DNA from 2 places in the Variovorax sp. Soil_C_33 genome. Region 1 is predicted to be linked to the other one. Evidence: predicted binding sites of a transcription regulator. Region 1 holds the regulator's gene; the other holds the start of a gene.
What was found. The regulator NrdR, encoded in region 1, represses ribonucleotide reductase genes. The targets are predictions, from matches to a motif close to CACNANATNTNGTG.
Positions count from the first base shown of each region.

Region 2: AC3A6B_RS14160 (ribonucleoside-diphosphate reductase subunit alpha) is a predicted target of NrdR. The motif match lies at 1,607-1,620, and genes of this name have one in related genera.

Region 1 covers NZ_JBDGJK010000007.1:270,419-278,048, reverse strand. The annotation lists gene ribH (6,7-dimethyl-8-ribityllumazine synthase) at 1-368, opposite strand, end outside; gene ribBA (bifunctional 3,4-dihydroxy-2-butanone-4-phosphate synthase/GTP cyclohydrolase II) at 406-1,566, opposite strand; gene AC3A6B_RS13715 (riboflavin synthase) at 1,563-2,216, opposite strand; gene ribD (bifunctional diaminohydroxyphosphoribosylaminopyrimidine deaminase/5-amino-6-(5-phosphoribosylamino)uracil reductase RibD) at 2,261-3,379, opposite strand; partial or broken gene AC3A6B_RS13705 (type II secretion system protein) at 3,523-3,615, shown strand; partial or broken gene AC3A6B_RS13700 (GspH/FimT family pseudopilin) at 3,620-3,835, shown strand; gene nrdR (transcriptional regulator NrdR) at 3,877-4,320, opposite strand; gene glyA (serine hydroxymethyltransferase) at 4,336-5,580, opposite strand; ZMP/ZTP riboswitch at 5,622-5,748, opposite strand; gene AC3A6B_RS13685 (transglycosylase SLT domain-containing protein) at 5,788-6,624, opposite strand; gene AC3A6B_RS13680 (DUF748 domain-containing protein) at 7,222-7,630, shown strand, end outside.
Region 2 covers NZ_JBDGJK010000008.1:64,431-72,060, reverse strand. The annotation lists gene AC3A6B_RS14160 (ribonucleoside-diphosphate reductase subunit alpha) at 1-1,493, opposite strand, end outside; gene ampD (1,6-anhydro-N-acetylmuramyl-L-alanine amidase AmpD) at 1,843-2,448, opposite strand; gene AC3A6B_RS14150 (sigma-54-dependent transcriptional regulator) at 2,426-3,943, opposite strand; gene AC3A6B_RS14145 (two-component system sensor histidine kinase NtrB) at 3,948-5,642, opposite strand; gene AC3A6B_RS14140 (PP0621 family protein) at 5,794-6,033, opposite strand; gene AC3A6B_RS14135 (cytochrome C assembly family protein) at 6,030-6,839, opposite strand; gene ffh (signal recognition particle protein) at 6,917-7,630, shown strand, end outside.

The DNA of each region.
Region 1 (7,630 bases):
TCGGTGGTGAGGATCGCGTTGGCGATCGGGATGCGGTAGTCGAGCGCGAGACGGCTTACGCTCGCGCCCGATTCGTTGGCGACCAGCTCGAAGTGGTAGGTCTCGCCGCGGATGATGCAGCCCAGCGCGATCAGCGCCTGGTAGCGGCTGCGCTCGGCCAGGGCCTGCAGCGCGACCGGCACTTCGAGTGCGCCCGGCACGCTGACATGGTCGATGTCGGCCTCGGCGACGCCGAGCACACGAAGCTCGCCCAGGCAGGCCTCGGCCAGGGCATCGGTGATGTCTTCGTTGAAGCGTGCCTGCACGATGCCGATGCGCAAGCCCTTGCCGTCAAGCGCGACGTCGCTGCCCTTGTTCGCGTGCTGCATCAGGCTTCCTGCCTTGCGTGTGTGTTCTCGTTCTTCGTCATTGCTCTTCTTTCGTGAGGTAGCCCGCGATCTCCAGGCCGTAGCCCGCCGCCATGCTGGGCATGCGGCGTGGCGTGCCCAGGAGGTTCATCTTGTGCACGCCGCATTCGCGCAGGATCTGCGCGCCGATGCCGTAGCTGCGCAGGTCCATGCGTCCGCGCTCCGGCGCCTGCGCAGGCCGCGCGGTGCCGTCGAATTGCGACAGCAGCTCGGCGCCGGTTTCGCCGCAGTTGAGCAGCACGGCCACGCCCTTGCCTTCGGCCGCGATGTGGGCCAGGCTGGCATCGAGGCTCCACGAGTGCAGCGAGCGATTGACTTCCAGCGCGTCGAGCACCGACAGCGGCTCGTGCACGCGCACGTCCACCGTCTCGCCCGCGTTCCACTTGCCGCGCACCAGCGCCAGGTGCACGCCGTGGCTCGGCTTGTCGCGGAAGGCATGGGCGGTGAACCAGCCCCAGGCGGTATGGATCTCGCGGCAGCCCACCTTTTCGACCAGCGACTCGGTGCGGCTGCGATGCTCGATCAGCGCGGCGATGGTGCCGATCTTGATGCCGTGCTCGGCGGCGAAGAGCTGCAGGTCGGGCAGCCGAGCCATGGTGCCGTCTTCGTTCATCACTTCGCAGATCACGGAGGCAGGCGAGCACCCGGCCATGGCAGCGAGGTCGCAGCCGGCCTCCGTATGGCCCGCGCGCATCAGCACGCCGCCGTCGACGGCCTGCAGCGGGAAGATGTGGCCGGGCTGCACCAGGTCGGTCGCGACGGCATTCGGCGCGACGGCGGCCTGCACGGTGCGCGCGCGGTCGGCGGCAGAGATACCCGTGGTCACGCCTTCGGCCGCTTCGATGGACACGGTGAAGGCGGTCGAATGCTTGGCGCCGTTGCGTGCCACCATCGGCGGCAGCTGCAGCCGCTCGCACATCTCGCGGGAGAGCGTGAGGCAGATCAGCCCGCGCGCATGGCGTGCCATGAAGTTGATGGCCTCGGGCGTCACGTGGTCGGCGGCGAGCACGATGTCGCCTTCGTTCTCGCGGTCTTCCTCGTCGACCAGGATCACCATGCGGCCGGCGGCGAGTTCGGCCACGATCTCTTCGACCGACGAAATCGGCGCGGGCGCCCGGCCGCTGCGCGGGGCGGTGATCGGCGTGACGGAGGCGTTCATGGGGTCTTGTCTTTCTGTGATGAGGGCAGGGCGCCGGCTTGGAGCATGCGCTCCACATAGCGGGCGACGGTGTCGATCTCGAGGTTGACGCGGCTGCCCTGCTTCAGGCTGCCGAGCGCGGTGTTGTCGACGGTGTGCGGAATCAGGTTGATGCTGATCTCGCTGCCTTCCGGCTCGTCGCTCACGCTGTTGACTGTGAGGCTCACGCCGTTGACCGTGATCGAGCCCTTGTAGGCCAGGAAGCGGGCGAGCGCCGGCGGTGCCAGCACGCGCAGCTCCCAGCTTTCGCCCACCGGCGCGAAGCGGCTGACCGTGCCGATGCCGTCCACGTGGCCCGACACGATGTGGCCGCCGAGCCTGTCGTTCGCGCGCAGTGCCTTCTCGAGGTTGATGCGGCCCGCTTCTTCGGCGAGGCCGGCCGTCTTGTCCAGCGATTCGGCCGAGATGTCGATGGTGAAGAGCTGCTTCGCCGGATCGAGGGAGGTGACGGTCATGCAGGCGCCGTTGAGGGCGATGCTGTCACCGAGGCTCACGTCGGCCAGATAGCCGTCGGGCACCGCGATGCTGAGCCGCTTGCCGTGGGATGAAGAGCTGCCGAGGTCGTGGACGGCGGCGATGCGCCCCACGCCGGTGATGATTCCGGTGAACATCGCGGCATTTTCGCAGAGATGCGAAGACGCCCTGTGGGCAAACCCTAAAACCGGTCGCGGCCGGCCACCCGGGCCACGATTCGCAGGTCCGGGCCGATCTGCTCGAAGGACTTGAACTCGAGCGCCAGGGCATCGCCAAGCACGGTCAGGGCGCCGGCTGCATGAGGCTGGCTGGCCATGCCGAGCCCGTCGCCGATGAACTTGGGCGCGAGGTAGACCAGCAATTCGTCGACCAGCTCTTCGCGGATCAGCGAGCCATTGAGCTTGTGGCCGGCCTCGACGTGAAGCTCGTTGATCTCGCGCGCGGCGAGATCCCGCAGCATGGCGGCGAGATCGACCTTGCCCTGGGAATTGGCGAAGTAGCTGACTGTGGCGCCCTTGGCCTCCAAGGCCGCCTGCCTCGCTTCGTTGCGATTGGCGGCGTAGATCCAGATGGACCGGGCCGGGCCGAAGATCCTGGCCTCCGGCGGCGTCTGCAAATGGCTGTCGATCACCACCAGATGCGGCTGCCGCGGCGTGGCGACCAGCCGCACATCGAGGCGTGGGTCGTCTTCGAGCACGGTGCCGACACCGGTCATCACGGCGCTGGCGCGTGCACGCCAGGCGTGACCGTCGGTGCGCGCGGCTTCCGAAGTGATCCACTGGCTGGTGCCGTTTGCCAGCGCCGTCTTGCCGTCGAGCGAAGCCGCGACCTTGAGCCGGACCCAGGGGGTCTTGCGGACCATGCGGCTGAAAAAGCCGAGGTTGAGTTCACGTGATTCATCCGCGCCCGCACCGACCTCCAATTCGACGCCGGCGGCGCGCAGGCGCTCGAAACCCTGGCCGCCGACCAGCGGATTGGGATCGGCGATGGATGCCACGACTTTTCGGACGCCGGCCGCGATCAACGCGTCGCAGCACGGGCCGGTGCGGCCATGGTGCGAGCAGGGCTCGAGCGTCACATAGGCCGTGGCGCCTTTGACCGGGCAATTGCGGGCGGCGGCGTCGCGCAAGGCCATGATTTCCGCGTGAGGGCCCCCCACCGTTTGCGTGGAGCCTTGGCCGATGACCGCACCTTCCTCGTCGAGAAGCACGCAGCCGACCCGGGGGTTCGGTTCGGTTTCGATGCTCGCCCGCCGTGCGAGCTCGAGCGCCTGCGCCATCGCTTGGATATCTCTATTCATGGGACTGCCAATTAACAATTCTTTGAATCTCAGATTTAGTTCAGATTTGGCGAGAATTTCAGCTGATCCTTCAATTCAATCCGTTTGTCGAAAGATTCATTTGCACGTCATTTCGGAACTTAGACTTCGCGCGGATTGAAGACATGAAGCGACTATTTTGCTTGCGAACGCCGGAAACATTCGGGCCCAAGTTAGGACAGGCCGGCTTCACGTTGATCGAGATGTTGGTGACGATCGCCATTGCAGCCATTCTCATGTCGATGGCGGCGCCTTCGATGTGCAATCTCATCGAGCGCAACAGCGTCGCCGACAGCGTCAACAGCTTCGTCAGCGCCGTCAGCTACGCGCGCCGAAGCGATCAGGCGGGGGCTTCCTGTCACTCTGTGCCGCAGCGCCGATGCCGAGACCAGCGGCACGCCGGCTTGCACCGCAGACCCGGGCTGGCAGGTCGGGTGGATGGTCTTCGTCGATCTCGACAGCGATGGTGCTGGCGCTGATCAGATATCCCGCAGCAGCTGCCGGAACTCGTCCACGTCCTCGAAGCTCCGGTACACCGAAGCGAAGCGCACGTACGCCACCTTGTCCATGCGCTTGAGCTCCCGCATCACCAGCTCGCCCACCTTGGTGGATTCGATCTCACGCAGCCCGCTGGACAACAGCTTCTGCTCGATGCGCAGCAGCGCGTGGTCGATCTGTTCGATGCTCACCGGCCGCTTGCGCAGCGCCAGCATCATCGAGGCGCGGACCTTCTTGGGATCGAAGTCGGCGCGGCTGCCGTCCTTCTTGACCACGACCGGGAAGTTGACGTCCGGCCGTTCGTAGGTGGTGAAGCGCTTGTCGCAGTCGCCGCACTGCCGGCGGCGCCGCACGAAGTCGCCGTCTTCCGACACGCGGGTCTCGACGACCTGCGTTTCGAGGTGACCGCAGAACGGGCATTTCATGCGGTCACTTCCAGTTCAACCGTAGACAGGAAAGCGACTGGTCAATGCATGCACCTTCGCACGCACCGTCTCGATGGTCGCAGCATCGCGTGGATTGTCCAGCACGTCGGCGATCAAATTCGCAGTGGCGCGTGCCTCCTCGTCCTTGAAGCCGCGCGTGGTCAGCGCCGGGGTGCCGATGCGCACGCCGCTCGTGACCATCGGCTTTTCCGGATCGTTCGGGATCGCGTTCTTGTTGATCGTCATGTGAGCGCTGCCCAGCACGGCCTCGGCTTCCTTGCCGGTGATGCCCTTGGCGCGCAGGTCGACCAGCATCACATGGCTCTCGGTGCGGCCGCTCACGATGCGCAGGCCACGCGCGCTCAGGGTTTCGGCCACGATCTGCGCGTTCTTGACCACCTGCTGTTGGTAGGCCTTGAACTCGGGCGAGAGCGCTTCCTTGAAGGCCACCGCCTTGGCCGCGATCACGTGCATCAGGGGCCCGCCCTGCAGGCCCGGGAAGATGGCGCTGTTGATCGCCTTCTCGTGCTGCGACTTCATCAGGATGATGCCGCCGCGCGGTCCGCGCAAGCTTTTGTGGGTGGTGGAGGTCACCACGTCCGCGTGCGGCACGGGGTTCGGGTAGACGCCCGCGGCGACCAGGCCGGCGTAGTGGGCGATGTCGACCATGAAGATCGCACCGACGTCCTTGGCCACCTTGGCGAAGCGCTCGAAGTCGATGCGCAGCGAATAGGCCGAGGCGCCCGCGATGATCAGCTTCGGCGCGTGTTCGTGCGCCTTGCGCTCCATCGCGTCGTAGTCGATCTCTTCCTTGTCGTTCAGGCCGTAGCTCACGACGTTGAACCACTTGCCGCTCATGTTCAGCGGCATGCCGTGGGTCAGGTGGCCGCCTTCGGCCAGGCTCATGCCCATGATGGTGTCGCCCGGCTTCAGGAAGGCCAGCATGACGGCCTCGTTGGCCGAGGCGCCGCAATGCGCCTGCACGTTGGCCGCGTCGGCGCCGAACAGCTGCTTGACGCGGTCGATCGCCAATTGCTCGGCCACGTCGACATGCTCGCAGCCGCCGTAATAGCGCTTGCCCGGGTAGCCTTCGGCGTACTTGTTGGTGAGCTGCGTGCCTTGCGCGGCCATTACGGCCGGCGACGCATAGTTTTCGCTCGCGATCAGCTCGATGTGCTGCTCCTGCCGGGCGTGCTCGGCCTGGATGGCGGCCCAGATCTCGGGATCGGTCTGTTCGACCAGGATATTGCGGTTGTACATGGCAGTCCTTTAAGACGATGGTCCTTGTTCTTCAACCAAACAAGGGCTGCCCAGGCGAACGGCGGAACGCCTGCTCAAGACCGCGGGCGGCACGCTTCCCAGTGGTGTTCCACGTCAGCGCAATGCACCTGAAAAGGGTTGCGCCTATCGCCAGTCGCGTGCCGGCCGAGTGTAGCTGACGACGATGGCCGCCGTCTTCGAAAGGGCCTACAGATCGGACAGCAAGGCCACGCTCTGCTCGTTCGCTTCCGTCGGCTTGGCGGGTGCCACCACGGGCAGCGGTTGCGCCCGCATGCCCGGCGGCGTCGGCGTGGTGGTGGGCGGCGTGCGTCCGCCGACCACCTGCTGCAGGCGCGCATGTTCGGCCAGCACCTTGCTTGCATAACCGCCATCGTCGGGCAGGTTGGCGGCGCCGACGTAGAACTTGAGGCCGCCCTCGAGCGAACCCGCGCGCGCGATGCATTCCTGCAGCACCTTGACGCCCACGCGCATGTTGGTCACCGGGTCGAAGGCGGTCAGAGTGCCGCCCGCGCTTTGGTACTTCTCGCCATGGACACGAGTCATGACCTGCATGAGGCCCTGGGCGCCGACCTGGCTCTGGGCAAAGGGGTTGAAGCTGGATTCGACCGCCATGATCGCCAGGATCAGGGTCGGGTCGAGCTTGGTGCGCTTGCCGAGTTCGAAGGCTTCCGCCACCAGCACGCTCAGCGGCTCGACGGCCACGCGGTATTTCTTGCTCAGCCAGTAGGCGACGGCGGCCTGCTGCTTGGGCAGCTCGTGCGGGCTCGCCGCTGTGGTGCGGTCGATGGCCGTGGGCTCGAGATCGGTTGCCTCGGGCGGCGGCTTGCGCGACTGGAGCCAGCCCATGAGCTGTTCCTCGCCGGACTGGCGCAGGTCGGGGCGCGCGGCCAGCGCCAGCGCAGCGAACACGATGGCCAGGCCGACCAAGGCAAAGCCGTTGTGGGTGATCTCGAAAAAACCGTCGGCCACATCGGACACGAAGGTCCGCAGCCCGCGGGCCGTGGCTTCAAACGCCTGTTTCATCGCTCTTCCTTTCTATGCGGCACCTGGGTCGCAGCGCCAGAAAGGCGATGGTCGTAAGGCAGCGGCGCTTGGATTGGTACGAATCAGGTTCCGCGCAAGGAAGGGGGAGAAGGGCGCGGCCGCCTGATTAAGCCGAAAGAATTCAGCAGCGGATATTGGGGGAGTCCCGGCTGCCAAGTGGCGGCGAGGACTGGGCGGATTCTAGGAGGGGCTAAATACCCGGTCAAGAATAATGATTAGGCTTCTTATGCTAATAAGAGTTGAAGAAGCAGGCGAATCGCCGTACCTCGGTCCATTGAAAAAAAGTCATTTGCAATCCGGAGAGTGCGCGCCTACCCTGAGGGTGCCTGAGCTTTCAGGCGCTAAACCAAGGTCCAGCAACCGGAAGAGCAATCGGACGGTTCAGCGGCCGAGGCCCAACGGTGGCAATCTTTTGCTGCCAGCACGATCGGAACGAATGAACTTCCGGTCGAGCGAAAAGATGGCATGGGCGTTGCGCCCGCCATCGAGCCCGGAGGCCAGACTTCGCGTCGAGCCACCGGGCTTTCTTCTTTCTGGGAAGGCGTTCGCACTTTTGCGGCACACTCGCCCCCGATGATGAATGCAGCTTCGCTGAAACAAAATAAGTGGGTGCGACGGGGAGTGCTGGCGTTGCTGGTGCTGCTCGGTTTCTGGCTGCTCGCCTGGTTGGCGGTGCCGCCGATCGCCAAGAATCAGATCCAGAAGATCGCGAGCGAAAAGCTGGGTCGCCAGGTCACGGTCGGCAAGATCGACTTCAAGCCCTGGACGCTCGAACTGACGCTGAAAGACCTGCGCATCGCCACGGCCGACGGCGGCCAGCCCCAGGTGGCGGTGGCGCGCATCTATGCCGATGCCGAGCTGCAATCGATCCTGCGCCTGGCGCCGGTGATCGACGCTGTCGCCGTCGATGCGCCGGCCATCCTGCTGACGCACCTGGCAGACGGCAAGTACGACATCGACGACATCCTGGCGAAGCTCGCCAGCG
Region 2 (7,630 bases), on a different contig from region 1:
CAGCTGCCCTTTTCCATCACGCGGCGCATGAACAGGTCGGGAATCCAGTTCGCCGTGTTCATGTCGTGCGTGCGGCGGCGGTCGTCGCCGGTGTTCTTGCGCAGCTCGAGGAATTCCTCGATGTCGAGGTGCCAGCTTTCCAGGTAGGTGCAGACCGCGCCCTTGCGCTTGCCGCCCTGGTTGACCGCCACCGCGGTGTCGTTCACCACCTTGAGGAAGGGCACCACGCCCTGCGACTCGCCGTTGGTGCCCTTGATGTGGCTGCCGAGCGCGCGCACGCGCGTCCAGTCGTTGCCCAGGCCGCCGGCGAACTTGGAGAGCAGGGCGTTTTCCTTGATCGACTCGTAGATACCGTCGAGGTCGTCGGGCACCGTGGTCAGGTAGCAGCTCGAGAGCTGCGAGCGCAGCGTGCCGCTGTTGAACAGCGTCGGCGTGCTCGACATGAAGTCGAAGGACGACAGCACTTCGTAGAACTCGATCGCGCGGGCTTCGCGATCGATTTCGTTGAGGGCCAGACCCATCGCCACGCGCATGAAGAAAGCCTGCGGCAGCTCGATGCGCGTCTTGCGCACGTGCAGGAAGTAGCGGTCGTACAGGGTCTGCAGGCCCAGGTAGTCGAACTGCAGGTCGCGCTGGGGCTTGAGCGCGGCGCCCAGGCGGTTCAGGTCGTACTGCAGCAGTTTTTCGTCGAGCAGTTCGTTGTCGACGCCCTTCTTCACGAACTGCGGGAAGTAGTCGGCGTAGGCCTGCGCACGTTCGGCCGGCATCACCTCGCGGCCGATGATCTCCTTGAAGATCGTGTGCAGCAGCAGGCGCGCGGTGGCGAAGGTGTAGTCCGGGTCTTTCTCGATCAGCGTGCGGGCCGCCAGGATCGAAGCCTTGTAGACCTCGTCGAGCGGCACGCCGTCGTACAGGTTGCGCATCGTTTCGGCCACGATCGGGCCGGCCGTGATGCTCTCGCCCAGCCCTTCGCAGGCCGATTCGATCAGGCCCTTGAGTTCATTGAGGTCGAGCGCGACGCGTTCGCCGCGGTCCAGCACGTGCAGCGTCGAAACGGCGATCTGCGCGTCCTGCTCGCCCGACTTCGAGCGTTCCTGCGCGCGGCGCTCGCGATACAGCACGTAGGCGCGCGCGATCTCGTGGTGGCCGCCGCGCATCAGGCCGAGTTCGACCTGGTCCTGCACGTCCTCGATGTGGAAGGTGCCGCCGCCGGGACGCGAGCGCACCATCGCGCGCACCACGCCCTGGGTCAGGTTGTCGACCGTTTCGCGCACGCTGGCGGAAGCCGCGCCCTGGGTGCCGTGCACCGCGAGAAAGGCTTTCATCATCGCGATCGCGATCTTGTTCGGCTCGAAGGGCACGACTGCGCCGTTGCGGCGAATGATCTGGTAGTTGGCGAGCGCGTTGCCGGCGGGGGCGCCTGCAACATCATTTTTTTGCGGCGTCGAGGGTACGGCGCGAGGGGTGGCGGGGGTGTTTAGAGCTGTTTGCATTCGATCCTCGGTTGGCAATTCTTGTTGGGGCGGCGGTGCCGCATGCGGCCGGTTGCTCGGCATGAAGCACGGGGCAGGGCACACTATATCTAGGGTCTCGTGGGTCTACAACCCACTAGATATAGTGTTTTACCAGTGATTCGAGGAACAAGTTCACACCGACGCTCCGCTGGACGAGGAGCTATGCCGCGCCGTTGCTGACCCACCTTAGCGCCTCCCGCTGGCCATGGGCTCTGCAAGCGCTTTTGGGCCTGAAAGGCGCATGGTTGCTGCACCGCCGGGGTTGCACGATCGGCGTTGTTGCGCTGCATCCGCCGCGCATCGCGGGATGCAGCGCGATTGAAAAATTTCAGCGCACTGCGACGCCGTCGGGGAACATCGCGCTGTCCCAGCCCAATTGCTCCTGCAGCAGGCGCCAGTCGAAGCCGCTGCCCGGGTCCGCCTTACGGCCCGGTGCGATGTGTTCATGCCCCGCGATGAACGCGATCGCATGGCGCTGCGCGAGCGCCGGGCAAAGGCTCGCGAGGGTCTCGTATTGGGCGGGCTCGAAAGCTTCACCCTCCAGGCCTTCGAGCTCGATGCCGATCGAGTCGTCGTTGCAGTTGGCGCGGCCGCGCCACGATGAGGGGCCGGCATGCCATGCGCGGTCGTCGCAGCTCACGAACTGCCACAATTCGCCGCTGCGGCGCACGTAGAAGTGGGCCGAGACCTCGATGCCGCGGATGGTTGCGAAGTAGGGATGCGCATCCCAGTCCAGCTGGTTCGTGAAAAGCTGCTGGACCTCGTCGCCGCCATAGCTGCCCGGCGGCAGGCTGATCGAATGCAGCACGATCAGATCGATCTGCGCGCCCTCGGGACGCGGCCCGAAATTCGGCGACCGCAGTTGCCGGGCAAAGCGGTACCAGCCGGCCTGCCAGAGGCTGGCGTTCCCTTCAGTCGTCGGCGCCGTTGCCATTCGCCTCGTCGCCGCTGGGCGTCGTGATGCCCAGGCGCGCGATCCGGTAGCGGATCTGCCTGAGGCTCAGGCCGAGCCGCGCCGCGGCCGCGGTCCGGTTGAAGCCACTTTCCTGCAGGGCACGCACGAGGATCTCGCGCTCCTGCTGGTCGAGGTAGCTTTGCAGGTCGCTCGGTACCGCGGGTACCGGCTTCGCGTCGGGAGCTGTTGCGGCCGTGCCGGCTGCCTGTGGTTCCGGCACTGCGGACGCCGGAGCCACAGGCAGCGCCATGCTGCTGCTGCTCACGAAATCGAGATGCAGCACATCGCCATCGCTCAACGCCACGGCGCGATGCAGGAGGTTTTCGAGCTCGCGCACGTTGCCGTGCAGCGGATGCTCCGCGAGGCTCTGCAGCACCTCGGGCGAAAGGACGGGCACCGGCATGCCGGCGTCGCGCGCGATGCGCGCGAGCAGGGCCTCGCAGAGCGCAGGCAGGTCCTCGCGGCGTTCGCGCAAGGCCGGCACCGCGATCTCGATCACGTTGAGGCGATAGAACAGATCCTGGCGGAAGCGGCCGGCCTGCACCTCGGCGTGCAGGTCCTTGTGGGTCGCGCTCACGATGCGCACGTCGACCGCGTCTTCTTGCGTCGAACCGATGGGACGCACGCTGCGCTCCTGGATTGCGCGCAGCAACTTGGATTGCATCGGAAGCGGCAGGTCGCCGATCTCGTCGAGGAACAGCGTGCCGCCGCGCGCGGCCTGGAAGTAGCCGTCGCGGTCCTGCGAGGAGCCGGTGTAGGAGCCTTTTCTCGCACCGAAGAACTCGGCCTCGAGCAGGTTCTCGGGGATTGCGCCGCAGTTGACGGCGACGAAAGGGCCCTCGCTGCGCTGGCTGCAGGCATGCACCGCGCGTGCCACCAGTTCCTTGCCGGTGCCGGACTCGCCGCGCACCAGCACCGGCGCCATGCCGCGCGCCACCTTGGCGATGCGCGACTTGACAACGCGCATCGGCTCGGAGGCACCGACCAGCCGCTCGAGCGCGGCCAGGCCGATATTGCTGGTGGTGGCCGCGATCTTGCTGCTGCTGTCGTCGGCCTGGCGCACGGGCCGCGCGGGTGCGGCCTGGGCCTGCACGGCAGAGGCTACGACGGCGCGGAACTGCTTGAGGTCCACCGGCTTGGTGAGGTAGTCGAAGGCACCGGCCTTGAGGGCCTCGACCGCGTTCTCGGCCGAGCCATAGGCCGTCATCACGACGCAACGCTCGCTGCGCTGGTCCTGCTGGATGCGCTGCAGGATCTCCATGCCGAGCCCGTCGGGCAGGCGCATGTCGGTGATCACGGCATCGAAGCGGCCGGCGTCCAGGTGCTCGCGGGCTTCCGACACGCTGCCGGCCGCCTCGACCCGATAGCCCTCGCGCAGGAGCGTGAGCTCGTAGAGCGTGCGCAGGTCGGGCTCGTCGTCGACAACCAGGATCTGGGCTGGGGGCCGGGGTGCTGGGGAGGTGGGGGTGCTCACGGCGCTATTGTGTCAGCCGGGTCTCGCCCGCAGCGAACGAGACGAAGAATTCGTTGCCCTCCGGACCCGCTTCGGAAAGGGCGCGGCGCTCGTAGCCGATCGTCGCGCCGTGCCGCTCGCACAGCTCCCGGCAGAGAAACAGGCCGAGGCCGCTGGAGCGGCTTTCGGAAGAGAAGAAGGGCTCGAACAGGTGGCGCTGCACCGCAGGTTCGAGCGGCGCGCCATCGCTCCATACCTGCAGGCTGGCGCGGCCGGCGGCGTTCCGGCGCGTCGTCACCTGGATCGAGCCTTCGCGATTGCCTGCATAGCGCGCGGCGTTGTCCAGCAGGTTCACGAGGATGCGCCGCAGGTGTTCGATGTCGAAGCGCACCACGCTGCCGGCCGCATCGAGCACCAACAGCACGCCCTGGCGCTGCGAGTGCCGCACCCATTCCTCGGCGAGCGTACGCACGGTCGAATCGAGCGCCAGTTGCTCGCCCAGCGGCAACACCCGCTGTTGGCGGGCCCGCGCGACATCGAGAACCTCGTCGACGATGCGCGAGAGGCGCTGCGCGTTCTGCTGCACCATCGTCGTCAGCTGGCGGTGCGCCGGGTCGACCAGGTCCTCGCCGAGCAGCGCGCTGGCCTGCGTGATGGCGGCCAGCGGATTGCGGATCTCGTGCGCGACGGCCGCGGACATGCGGCCCATCGCCGCCAGCTTCTCGGTGCGGATGCGCGCCTGGAGCTCGCGCAGGTCCTGCAGGAACATCACGCACAGGCTTTCGGTATGGCGGTCGGTGGCCGGTGTGAGCCGCGTGCGCACCCGCACTTCGCGCGGCGCGCCCTGCGCCTGCGCGACCGGGATTTCCTTCGATTGCGGCGTGCGCCGCGCGAAGGTCTGGCGCGCGATCGCGGCCAGCGCGGCCCAGGCCGGATAGGCGCTCAGCGCGAAGGGCAGCGCAAGTCCGGCCAGCCCCTGCCCGAGAATCGCGTCGGCCGCAGGGTTGGCGGCATGCACCTGTCCCCGCTCGTCGATCACGAGCACGCCTTCACTGAGGGTCTCGATCACGAGGTCGTTCACCAACGCGTGCATCTGGGCGCTGCTTCGATTGCGCTGCGCCAGCGCTTCTTCGCGCGTGAGCCGCCGCGCCAGCTCGTGCGCCAGCAGGGCCACCACGAACAGGCCGGTGCCGGTCAGCGCCGCCTGCACGAAACGCGGCGATGCGTCGCCCGGCTGCTGCAGCCAGTACCACCCCGCATGCACCAGCAGCAGCAGCGTGACGGCCGCGGTGGTGCCCAGGCCCACCATGCCCGAGCCCAGCACCGCACCCATCAGCACCGGCAAGGCAAAGAGCGGTGTGTAGTTGATGCTGCCTATCTGCAGCAATTGCAGTGTGGTGAAGGTAATCAGGTCGACGCCGATGGTCGAAAGCCAGGCGGCGCCGAAGCCGCGCACCGGCAACTGGAAGAGCGCATAGCGTGCCGCCAGCAAGGCCGCTGTCAGGTAGCCGACGGACAGCGCGATCGCCGCCGGCTCCAGCGGCTGCCCGAGTGCGAAGGTCACCGCCTGCAACAGCAGCAACACGACGGCGACGAAGCAGCGCGCGGTCATGAAGCCGCGCCAAAGGCGCAGCAGCGCCGAGCTTTCGCGGCCGAACTGATCGAGCAGGCTCCAGTCCGTCGCCGGCTCGCCGCCGCGCGACCAGAGGAAGGTGCTCATCAGCCCACCCCCAGGCTTGCTCGCTTCGCGTAGCTGCACACCCCCTTCGAGGGGGCGCTCCCAGCGGCCCGGCGAAGCCGGTTCCGCGGGAGCTCACGAACGGCAGCGCGCTGCGCGCGGCCACGCGAAGTGGAGAGCACAGCGAAATCGCTCATCCCGACCCGGCTTGTCGGTGCGCCGCGCTGCAGTAGACGGCGCCGTCGGGTCCGCTGATGGCATCCGCTGCCGGCAGGTGCAGCCCGCAATGGGCGCAGCGCACCATGGCCTGCGGGGCCCCGACGGCCGGCGTGGCGCGCGGCGGCGGCGGGCGCGAGCGCATCTCGTCGCGCCGATTCTTGCGCCAGAGCCAGATCGCCACGAAGACCACGGCAAGGACGAGCAGGTATTTCATGGTGTCGTGCGCGCCAGTACCACTTCGAGCACGAAGCGCGAGCCGACGTAGGCCAGCAGCAGCAGGGCGGAGCCCGCGTAGAGCACACGCCGGGCCGTGCGGCCGCGCCAGCCGAAGCGCGCGCGCCCGATCAGGAGCACCGCGAAACTGAGCCAGGCCAGCACCGAGAACACGGTCTTGTGGTCCCATTTCCAGGCGCGCGCGCTGGCGCCGTACAGCGTCTCGCTGAACAGCAGGCCGGCAAGCAGCGTGGCCGACAGCAGCACGAAGCCGGCGGTGACGAAGCGGAAGGTGAGACGCTCCATGGTCAAGAGCGGCACGCCGCCCTGCGGCTCGGCCGCGAGCCGGATCTGCTTCTCGGCGCGGGTCATGAGCCAGGCATGCACCACCGCCGCGGCGAACAGGCCGTACGAGGCGATGCCGAGCGCCAGGTGCAGCGGCAACCAGGGCGAGGCCGACACATGCAGCGGCGTGCCGGGGAACAGCACGGCCAGCAGCACCGCGGCCGCGCCCAGCGCCGCGAGCACGCGCCGCACCTTGAGTTGCGGGTACATGCGGCTTTCGATCGCGTAGACCGTCAGCACCAGCCAGGCCGTGACCGACAGCGCCGGCGCGAAGCCGAAGCGCGGATCGCCGCCGACCAGCCCGACGCCCAGTGCGCAGGCGTGCAGCAGCCAGGCCAATCCGAGCAGCCATTGCATGGAGGGACGGCCCAGCCAGGAAGAGGCAGCGGCGGTCGTGCCATAGGCGGCGGCAGTGGCGATGCCCAGCGCCACGCCGAGTGGGGAGGGGATCGCTAAAATCATCGGCTGGAGTTTAGCGTCTCGCCCTTGCCTGACGCCCTTCGCTCCCCACCTACCAATCCCGCCGAGCGGGAAGCACCATGGCCACCGCCCTCACCGAAAAATTCTCCCGCCTCGTCAAGCAGGTCAGCGGCCAGGCCCGCATCACCGAAAGCAATGTGCAGGACATGCTGCGCGAAGTGCGCATGGCCTTGCTCGAAGCCGACGTCGCCTTGCCGGTGGTGCGCGATTTCGTCGCGCGCGTGAAGGACAAGGCGCTCGGCCAGGAAGTGCTCGGCTCGCTGAAACCCGGCCAGGCGCTGATCGGTATCGTCAACCGCGAGCTGGCGGCGACCATGGGCGAAGGCGTGGCCGACATCAACCTGGTGGCCCAGCCGCCGGCCGTGATCCTGATGGCCGGCCTGCAGGGCGCCGGCAAGACCACGACGACTGCCAAGCTGGCCAAGCACCTGATCGAGAAGCGCAAGAAGAAGGTGCTGACCGTGTCGGGCGACGTCTACCGTCCTGCCGCCATCGAGCAGCTCAAGACGGTCACGAAGCAGGCCGGGGCCGAATGGTTCCCGAGCACGCCCGATCAGAAGCCGCTCGACATCGCGCGCGCCGCGCTCGACCATGCCAAGCGCCACTTCTTCGACGTACTGCTGGTCGACACGGCCGGCCGTCTTGCGATCGACGAGGTGCTGATGACCGAGATCCAGCAGCTGCACACGGCGCTGAACCCGGTCGAAACCCTGTTCGTGGTCGATGCGATGCAGGGCCAGGACGCGATCAATACCGCCAAGGCCTTCAAGGAA